DNA from 3 places in the Paenibacillus sp. S-38 genome. Region 2 is predicted to be linked to each of the others. Evidence: predicted binding sites of a transcription regulator. Region 2 holds the regulator's gene; each other region holds the start of a gene.
What was found. The regulator Rex, encoded in region 2, represses fermentation and respiration genes when NADH is low (regulators of the CRP and FNR family bind a similar motif). The targets are predictions, from matches to a motif close to TTGTGAAATATTTCACAA.
Positions count from the first base shown of each region.

Region 1: ACP26L_RS06140 (formate/nitrite transporter family protein) is a predicted target of Rex. The motif match lies at 1,855-1,872, and genes of this name have one in related genera.
Region 3: ACP26L_RS35245 (DUF1641 domain-containing protein) is a predicted target of Rex. The motif match lies at 1,736-1,753, and genes of this name have one in related genera.

Region 1 covers NZ_CP187970.1:1,285,004-1,288,282, forward strand. Annotated here, with positions in the region: gene ACP26L_RS06130 (manganese-dependent inorganic pyrophosphatase) at 1-72, opposite strand, end outside; gene ACP26L_RS06135 (pectate lyase family protein) at 474-1,487, opposite strand; gene ACP26L_RS06140 (formate/nitrite transporter family protein) at 1,934-2,725, shown strand; gene ACP26L_RS06145 (L-lactate dehydrogenase) at 2,786-3,279, shown strand, end outside.
Region 2 covers NZ_CP187970.1:3,237,661-3,240,939, reverse strand. Annotated here, with positions in the region: gene ACP26L_RS14990 (DUF47 domain-containing protein) at 1-76, shown strand, start outside; gene ACP26L_RS14985 (anion permease) at 138-1,133, shown strand; gene ACP26L_RS14980 (redox-sensing transcriptional repressor Rex) at 1,213-1,833, opposite strand; gene dinG (ATP-dependent DNA helicase DinG) at 1,830-3,279, opposite strand, start outside.
Region 3 covers NZ_CP187970.1:8,047,133-8,050,411, forward strand. Annotated here, with positions in the region: gene ACP26L_RS35240 (NAD(P)/FAD-dependent oxidoreductase) at 3-1,181, opposite strand; gene ACP26L_RS35245 (DUF1641 domain-containing protein) at 1,213-1,659, opposite strand; tRNA gene ACP26L_RS35250 (tRNA-Asp) at 2,073-2,149, shown strand; gene gluQRS (tRNA glutamyl-Q(34) synthetase GluQRS) at 2,296-3,261, shown strand.

The sequences.
Region 1 (3,279 bases), 2.0 Mb from region 2:
TGCATAAGCGATGGCGGAGCAGATGGTGTCGGTATCCGGGTTCTTATGACCGAAAATCAATGTTTTTTCCATGATCTTATCTCCCTTGTTCGTCATTTTTATCGTAGAAATTGTACCATAGATTCCAAACTCCTACTAGATTATATCCCTAAAACCTCCTTATTCCAATTCCAATACCTAGATAATCGGCAAGTGTCAAGAAAATGTCGGAATCGCTGCAAAATCGGGATGGAATTCGGGGCGGTCATCCCATAACCCAAAAGCGGCCTCTCCCACGAAGGGGTGGCCGCTTTTGTACCGTTTAGGAAGGTACCATAGCTGCGATACGGCTTGGTCCCAGCCCGACTTAACGAACCGGAAACGCATGCAGACGCCTTGCTTCGGATTCGCGAAACGGTTATCCCTGGAAGAGCGGGAGGAGGGGAACCGTCCTGCCCGCCTGCTTTCCCATCGCCGCCGGGTGGCCGGCGGTGTTACGGATTGACTTTGCCCACGCCGGCGTACTGCGTGACCAGTGCCTTGACGTTATCGACCGCATCCAGTGTGTAGCTGTATGGAGGGGTGAACGTCGTGGTCGAGGTCGTCGGCTGGCTGCCGGTCGAGTTCACGAACTTGTTGCCTACCACATGCCAGTAGCCGATGGCATCGCTGTCGAGGGAAGTGATGGGGTTGCTCACCTTCTCGAAATGGTTATGCTCAATGCGCAGCTTGGCACCCATGCGGGAATTGATGCCGGATTCCAGTATGTTGTAGTAGTAGTCGTTGAAGACATGTCCCGTGCCAAAACGGTAGCTCGGCGTCCGCGAGTTGACGTTCTCCCAGCGGTTGTGGTGGTATGTGATTTTGCGGTCATAGTTGTCGCTGTCGGAGGAGCCGACCAGCGAGGTTTTCCAGCTGTCGTGCAGATAGTTCCAGGAGAAGGTGATGTACTCCGCTCCGGTGCCTTTGGCATCAAGGAGGCCGTCGTAGTAGTCTTTATCGACATTCAGGGAGTTGTAGAGCTCATTGTGGTCGACCCAAATGTTCTTGGCCGGTCCTTCGATCGAGATGGCGTCCTTGTCGCCGGTCCGGACATGGTGGATCTTGAGATTGCGCACGATGACGTTGTTGGCGCGCCAGATCTTGATTCCGATGCCGTTGAACTCGCCGGTGGTTCCCACACCGTAGATCGAGACGTTATTGACGTCCTTGATGTCGATCTTGGACAAGCCCGAGGAGTTTGACGGGGTGATCGTGCCGTTCACGTACACCTTGAGCGGCTTATTCGGATCCTTGGCTTTGATGGCTGCCTGCAGGGCGGCACCCGTGCTGACGGTCACGGTCACGGCGTTCGCGCCTTCTCCGCCGGTTGTACCCCCGTTCAAGGTAGAGAAGCCGACCTGGCTGAAGTTCGGAGCGGCCTGAGCGGGTACGGCCAATACAAGGGCAGCGAGCAGGGCGGCGGTCAGGGAAGCGGTTCCACTTTTCTTCAAAACTTCATTACGCATCATCATTCCTCCATTGAATGTAGTTGGGACGGGTGCGGCACAGCACAAGCATGATGTCGCGGAGCAGCTTGGACTCAGGAGCACCTCCTTCTTGGGCGTCATCTGCAGGGGCGGTGCCGTGTGCGGCAGTTTCCCTGCGCCTCCATCGTAGGCTTACGCAGCGATTTCACGCAATCCTCTGTTTTTAACTTCCTTGTTTTCCTTAATATAACAATGTTGTGACGGTTCAGCGGCCGCCCCCTGTGAGGTATATCACCGCCCCGCACGCCGATTTCTCAGCCACCCCCGCCCAAAAGCCAATCAAATGATTAGCCGGAACCTGGGTATCCGCTCGCTTCGCCGGGAGGAAGTCCAATCGGCCCCTGGCTTGTGATCTGTTTCACATCTTTGTTTTGAGAAGCCGTGTTATATTCTCTTCAACAGACAAGGCGGAAGGGGAGCTGGCCATGGAAAACGGTGCACTGGCAAAGGTAGAGGAGTTGGCCTTGCATAAGTGGGGGATTCTCCGGGACAACCCGATGAAATTCATCCTCCGTTCCATGCTGGCCGCCATGTTCATCGGCTTTGGGGTGATTGTGGCGTTCAAGACGGGCAATTACTTTTATCTCGAGCATTCGCCCTTCGCTTACCCGGTGGCCGCTCTGACGTTCGGCGCCGCGATTATTCTGATCTACTACGGAGGGGGCGACCTTTTCACCGGCAATACGTTCTACTTCTCGCTGGCTTCCATGAGGCGCAGCATCCCCTGGAGGGAAACGCTGCGGATCTGGGGATGCAGCTATGTGGGGAATGCGCTGGGAGCAGCCGCTTTTGCCATGCTGATCCTGGCTACCGGCCTGTATCACGATTCCCATGTGAACGGCTTCCTGCTGAGCGTCGTCGATAAGAAAATGAATACGCCCGCGCTCGAGCTGTTTTTCCGGGCGATCCTGTGCAACTGGCTTGTCTGCATGGCCTTCTTCATTCCGATGAAGCTGCAGGGCGATGGTGCCAAAATGTTCGCGATGATGCTCTTCGTCTTCTGCTTTTTCATCTCGGGTTACGAGCACAGCATCGCCAACATGTGCACCTTCGCGATCGCTCTCGTGCTGAACCATTCGGGGACGATCTCGTGGACGGGTGTCTTCCACAATCTCATCCCGGTCACGCTCGGCAATATGATCGGCGGCGGAGTCATGATGGGTATGCTCTATCATTATATGAACAGCGGAGCCTCATCCGAAGAAGCGGGACGGTAAGTTCCGAAGAAGCAGGGTAGTGAGTTTGAAATGATTATGATGATAAAGGGGTAATGGAGTATGAACCTAACGCCATATTCGAAAAAGACAAGAATCGTCGTGATCGGCACCGGCGCCGTGGGGTCGACAACCGCCTACACGCTGCTGCTCAGGGGGCGGATGGATGAGCTCGTCCTGATCGACGCGAATGCGGAGAAAGCGAAGGGCGACGCGCTCGATATGAACCACGGCATGCCGTTCCTCGGCTATACGGATGTATGGGCGGGTACCTACGAGGACTGCCGCGATGCGGATATCGTGATCATTACGGCCGGCGCGGCCCAGAAGCCGGGGGAGTCGCGCATCGATCTGCTGAAGCGCAACGCGGCGATTCTGGAGAGCATCACGGACCAGGTGCTGAAGTACAACAAGGATGGCATTCTGCTCGTCGCTTCGAATCCGGTGGACGTCATGAGCTATCTCACCTGGAAAAAAACCGGCTGGCCGGCCCACCGTATCATCGGCTCGGGTACGCTGCTCGACAGCGCCCGCTTCCGGTACCTGATCGGCCAGGA
Region 2 (3,279 bases):
GCGTCTGGAAGAAACAACGGATGCCTGCGAGGACGTGGCCGACATCTTAGACAGCGTAGTCCTGCGTTACTCCTAACGGGACCTGTTTGCTAATCCAACCCACCACTTGATCCAGCGGCAGCTTTAGGGAGGAACCCATGTTAACAACCATTATCATCATTGTAGCTTTGGCGCTGCTCTTTGACTTCATTAACGGCTTTCATGATACGGCCAACGCCATTGCCACTTCCATCTCGACCCGTGCTTTGAGCCCGAGAGTCGCGGTGATCGGTGCAGCGACTTTGAATTTTGTCGGAGCCATCTTCTCCTCGGAGGTTGCGAAGACGGTCGGTGGTTCGGTAGCCAACCCGGCCACCATTGAGAACGGCATGCATATAGTTATGGCGGCCCTGATCTCTGCGATTATCTGGAACCTGCTTACCTGGTACTACGGAATCCCTTCCTCCTCTTCGCATACGCTGATCGGTTCCCTTGCGGGAGCGGTTATCGCCGGCGCCGGAATGGGGGCTCTGAACTGGGCCGGCTTCAAATCCATCGTTCTTATTCTCGTCCTATCGCCTATCGTGGCCTTTGCTACCGGGTTCATTATTATGTGGATTATCCGGCAGCTTATTGTCGTGAGCGGAAACAGCTCCCGGACGAAGCTCAACCGTACGTTCCGGAGCTTCCAGGTGATTTCGGCCGCTCTGCTCTCCTTCTCCCACGGCGGGAATGACGCCCAGAAGGCTATGGGAATTATCGTCTTCGGTCTCGTCTCGATGGGATACCAGGACACGCTGGATGTCCCTCTCTGGGTGAAGCTTTCCGCAGCAACCGCGATGGGTCTCGGCACATCGATCGGCGGCTGGCGCATCATTAAGACGATGAGCAAGAAGCTTCTGAAGATCGAGCCGGTCAACGGCTTCGCGTCGGATCTGAACTCTTCCATTGTCATTCAGATCTCTACGCATCTTGGCATGCCGCTCTCCACCACGCATGTCATCTCGTCCTCCATCATCGGTACGGGTTCGGTCCTGCGGTTTCATGATGTGAAGTGGGCGACGGTTACCCGCATGGTGATGACCTGGGTCATTACGATTCCCATCTCCATGCTTCTTGCTTACCTTATTTACAAAATTATTTTCAGCCTTTAATTGAGATTAGTGCAAGAAAAGCCCGGAGCTTGGCTCCAGGCTTTTTTATGTTCACTATATTTACATGGTGTGGTTCAAATTAGTCCAAATAGTAGGCCAGGCTTTGAAGCTCGGTAGTAAAGTCGGCATGGTGCACCCGAACCTCGGTGGGAACCTTTATGATCAGAGGAGCAAAATTTAGAATCGCTTCCACGCCTGCTTCTACGAACCGATCCGCTACCTCCTGGGCTTCTGCCGCCGGCACCGTGATGATCCCGATGCGAACCTTCGCGTCCTGAATGACCTGGTTCAGCTCCGACATCGGTTTCACCTTTAGGTTATTGATCGATTCGCCGATTTTCGCTTCCTGTGCATCGAATACGGCGACAATCTTCATGTTATCCTTCAAGTAAGCGTTATAATTGCAAAGCGCCCTTCCCAGATTCCCCGCGCCCACCAGGGCGACGGGGATCACTTTGTCCAGTTTGAGGATCTGGCGGATCTTCTCGATGAGGTAATCTACATCATAACCGATCCCTTTTTTGCCGAACTCCCCGAAATAAGCGAGATCCTTGCGGATTTGGGCGGGGTTAAGATCCAGCTTTACGCCAAGATCCTGGGAGGAGACAGTCTGTACATTTTTTTTACTGAGCTCACTGAGGAACCTGAGATAGATCGGCAGCCTGCGGACAACCGCTTCCGATATTTTTATCGTCTTCATGCTTCGTTCTCACCCATCCACTGCTTTATTCTTGGCACGAGCTGACCCGAGTTCATATGCTCGATTCTGGGACCCGGGAGCGAGTACAGAAAATACTTGCCGTACTGCGTATCAATCACTCTCGTGTCGTAGATGATCACGATGCCTTTATCGGCCGCGGTCCGCACAAGCCGGCCGAAGCCCTGCTTAAAGCGGATGACCGCCTGGGGTACCGACAGCTTCATGAACGGGTTCATGCCCCGCTGCTTCAGCTTCTCTGTCTTGGCTTCCACGAGAGGGTGATTGGGCGGCTGGAAAGGAAGCCGTACAATCGCCAGGCAGGTCAGGGCATCTCCAGGAATATCGACACCCTCCCAGAAGGAACTCGTACCGAGCAGCACACAGGCTTTGCTGTTTTGAAACAACCGCGTCAGCTTGCTCCGGTTGCTGCTGTCAACGCCCTGTCCGAGCACCGTAATCCCGAAGGAAGCGAGCATATCCTTGAGTCCGGCATGAGCCAGCTTCAGCATCCGGTTGGAAGTGAAGAGCACCAGCATGCGGCCGCGTGTCTGTAGAGCTACTTCCGCCAGCGACGGAATCAGCCGGTCCATGAACTCCTTCTCTCCCGCCGCTCCCTTGAGCGTAGGAAAGTCTCTCGGGATGACAACCAGCGCCTGCTCCCTGTAATTGAATGGAGATGGCAGCAGCACCGTATGAAGCTTCCCATTCTCTTCGGCCTTCTTCAGCCCCAGCTGCTCGCAGGTATAGTCGAAGGACTTACCGACTGACAAGGTGGCCGAAGTGAGAATCACGCTGTCCTTCACGCCGAAGAACTGCGTCTGGAGCATTGAACTCACGTCAATCGGCACAGAAGACAGCTGGAGCGAGCGGTTCTTGTTGTATAATCCGGCTTCCATCCAATACACATAGTTCTCATCCGGCATGGTCATGAAGAAGTGCAGGGCATCTCTCTGCCGGTGCAGCTCTTTGACCGAGCCGCTGAGATCGGTAAGAACACCCTGCACGTCGTAATCGTCCTGTACTTCTTTGATGTCCGAGACCAGGCGTTCCACTTTTTTCAGCGTATCGTTGAACAGAAGCATGATATTTTCTTCCGTCACCATCAGCTTCTCCCAGCCCGACGGCAGACTTTCTTTGCGCAGACGGAACACCAGTGCATTCCCTTCGCTCTGCTGAGATGGATCGCTGCGGGAGACTAGTAACTGGTAAAGAAGCTCGGAGAGGTTCTCCCACTCTTCCTTCAGAAGCAGCAGCTTCTCTACTGCCTCGTCAATCAGCGTGCACCAGGCCTTCGCCTTCTCGTCTTCATGACGCTGAAGTCTGAATCGCAGTGAGGAAAGCTGTCCGGCCCGGCTGTCCTTGTAGAGCCAGAAGATGGCGTTAGCAAGCCCATGATAATGCAGCTCAATGCCCAGATGCTTCCCTGCGACATCCTCAAAATGGTGG
Region 3 (3,279 bases), 3.4 Mb from region 2:
TCTTAATAAGCCAGCGTGAACAGGCCGTTAATGTGCGACAGGTAGCGCATGTTGCTCGCTTCCTTCATCAGCGTAGCCGGAAGCCCCTTCAGACGCGTCTGGTTGGCGCCGATCGTTCCGATGCCATCCTTGCGGCCCAGGCTTGCCAGCGTACCGGAGAATACCGGCGTGAACGGATCCATTGGAGCGCCGTTCAGGTAAGCGAAGATGTTGTAGCCGATCGTCTCGCCCATCTGCCATGCGAGCTGAGCTGTCGGAGGATAAGGACGTCCCTCTGGCGCGAATACCACAGCGGAGTCGCCGGCCAGGAACACATCCGGGTGGGACGTGGATTGGAGGCCTTCCGTAACCGTCGCACGGCCGCGGTTGACTTCGATACCGCAGTTCGCGACAACGGAGTTGCCCTGCACGCCGCCGGTCCATACGAGCGTGTTCGTATCGATGGTGCTGCCGTCCTTCAGGTGTACCGTTGTAGCCGTCATCTCCGTGATGGCAACACCGGTCAGGAACTGTACGCCGCGTTTCGCCAGGGAAGTCTGCGCACGCTCAACGAGTTCCGGAGCAAATCCAGCCAGAATGGACGGACCTGCCTCAACACAGTAGATGGAGATGTCGTTAAAGTCTACGCCTTTCTTGCGGCACAGCTCAGGAAGCATATCGGCAAATTCGCCTACGAGCTCGATGCCTGTCAGACCGCCGCCGCCGACAACGAATGTCGCGTCCGCTTTGTCCTTCGACTGGACATAAGCGTCGATACGGGCTTCCACATGGGCGCGCACACGGTTAGCGTCCTGAACCGACTTCAGCGTGAAGCTGTGCTCCTGCAGGCCCGGGATGCCGAAGTAGGCGGTCTCGCTGCCGAGAGCAATGACCAGAATATCGTAAGAAAGCGTCTTGCCGCTTCCGAGGAGCACCTGCTTTTGGTCCAGTTCAATCTTCTCTACCACATCGACCCGAAGATCAACTTCCTGGCCGCGCAGCAGCTTCTCGAGCGGAAGAGCCACGTTCTTCTCCACGAGATTGCCTGCCGCAAGGCGGTGCAGTTCGGTAATGATTTGATGCGAAGGTGTCTTGTTGACCACCGTGATGGATGCTTCTTCCGCCGACATATACTTACGCAGTGTGGTCGCGCTGAGCAGACCGCCATAACCGCCGCCCAGGATCAAAATTTGCTTTGACATACGTATCCTCCCGTCTCGTTTCAACGATAACTTAGCGCTGCTGATTCTTCTCGCCGACAACTTCCAAGAACGCCTGTGCAAAGCGCAGGGTCTTCTGTACCTGAGGATCCTTCAGCATCTTCAGGATGCCGAACAGGCCCACCGTGGAAGCTTCAACCTGGGTACGGTCGCTGGCTTCGATCGCCGCAGCCGCCAGCCCCTTCGCCTTCTCACCGATAGGCTTCACGAATTCTTCAACGCCGCCCTTGATGTCTTCGATGAGCACTTTATCCGTAACCACATTTTGAACAATGTCGTACGTTTTGGTGAGCAGGGTCACCATTTCTGCGAGCTTCGGCAGGTTCTCAACCAGTACGGTCAAGGACTCTTGAACCTCGGGCTTCATCAATTGATCCAGCACGTCGAGCTGTTCGCGTACAACCGGCTGAACTTCGGCACCTCGGTTATCAAGCACCGCTTGTTTGGATGTCTCTGACATAGTAACGTCCTCCTATGCATGGAAATAGTAGCCCCCGGTATCGCGTTACCTGATTTCTCCCTACTACCCGTTAGAATTGTTACATTTTTCACAAAGATAAACATACGATCCCAACATTTCTCGTTGGTCAGATTATGTCTATTGGAGGGATACCCTTGCGATCCGTGCGGATGTCAAGGGGAGCAGGCCGGAACCGAACCCTATGTACCTCCTATTATACTCCCGGAAAGTTTAGGAGAGAAACTTCTCTCTCCGACAAATGTGAACATTGCATGAATAAATTGTGTCGGCAATCCAGCCTTTTTCCAGCTTCGAACAGAATGCGCTTCCATCATTCCCAGAAGATATTGCCATCTCACCCGCTTTGTGCTATGATACTGTTTGTCCGAATGAACCGGACAACCTTGTATCGCGGAGCCGTGGTGTAGAGGCCTAACATGCCTGCCTGTCACGCAGGAGACCGCGGGTTCGAATCCCGTCGGCTCCGCCATTTTTTTACTTCATCCGGCCTCATGCCGGCAAGATCACTACCGACTGAATCGGGCAGGAATTTATTCCTGCCTTTTTGCTATATCCGGAAGCCCTGACACAGGACCGGCTTCTCCCTGCCTTTACTTCGGACCGAGGTGACGATAGATGAGACGCGGACGTTTTGCCCCGACGCCTTCGGGGCTCCTCCATATCGGCAATGCCTTCACTGCCCTGCTTGCCTGGCTGCAGATTCGTGCCGCGTCAGGCTCTTTCGTGCTGCGCATCGAAGACATCGACACCGCTCGGTCCCGGCCCGAATACACCGAGCAGCTGCTGAAGGACCTCGCCTGGCTCGGTCTCGACTGGGATGAAGGGCCGGACATCGGGGGCCCCTATGCTTCTTATGAGCAAAGAAGCCGCCTGGAAGCCTATGCTTCCGCGGTTCGAAGGCTCGGGGAGGACGGCTGGCTGTATCCCTGCTACTGCTCCCGCGCCGAGCTGAAAGCCGTTGCCCGGGCCCCTCATGGGCTGGCGTCCGAAGGAGCCGCCTACCCGGGGCTCTGCCGGCACCTGACGGCTGCAGAGCGGGCACAGCGGGCGGCACGCAAGGAGCCCGCGCTTCGCTTCGCCGTCCCGCCGCGGGAGGTGGTCTTCACCGACGGGCTGCAGGGCAGGCAGCAGGTGGCCGCAGGAAGTCTCGGCGACTTCGTCGTGAGGCGGGCCGACGGCGTGTTCAGCTACCAGCTGGCCGTCGTCCTGGACGATGCCGCCATGGGCATCACGGACGTCCTCCGCGGCGCGGACCTGCTTGACTCCACACCGCGGCAGCTGCTCCTCTGCGAGGCGCTCGGCCTGCGTCCGCCGGCTTACCACCATGTGCCGCTGCTCTGCGCACCGGACGGCAGCCGGCTCTCGAAGCGCGACCGCAGCCTGACGCTGGCCGCCCTGCGGTCGGCAGGAGTGCCGCCGCAGCGGGTACTCGGCCTGCTGGCCCATCTGGCCGGCCAGCTCGTCCGCCCGGAGCCGGCCGAGGCGCACGAGCTGGCCGGCTCCTTCGAGCCTGCGCGCATCCCGCGGACGCCGGTCCACATTCCGCGGGAGCTGTGGGCCGAGCTGCCTTCGGGCGCCTGATCCGCCGCCGGCGAGGAG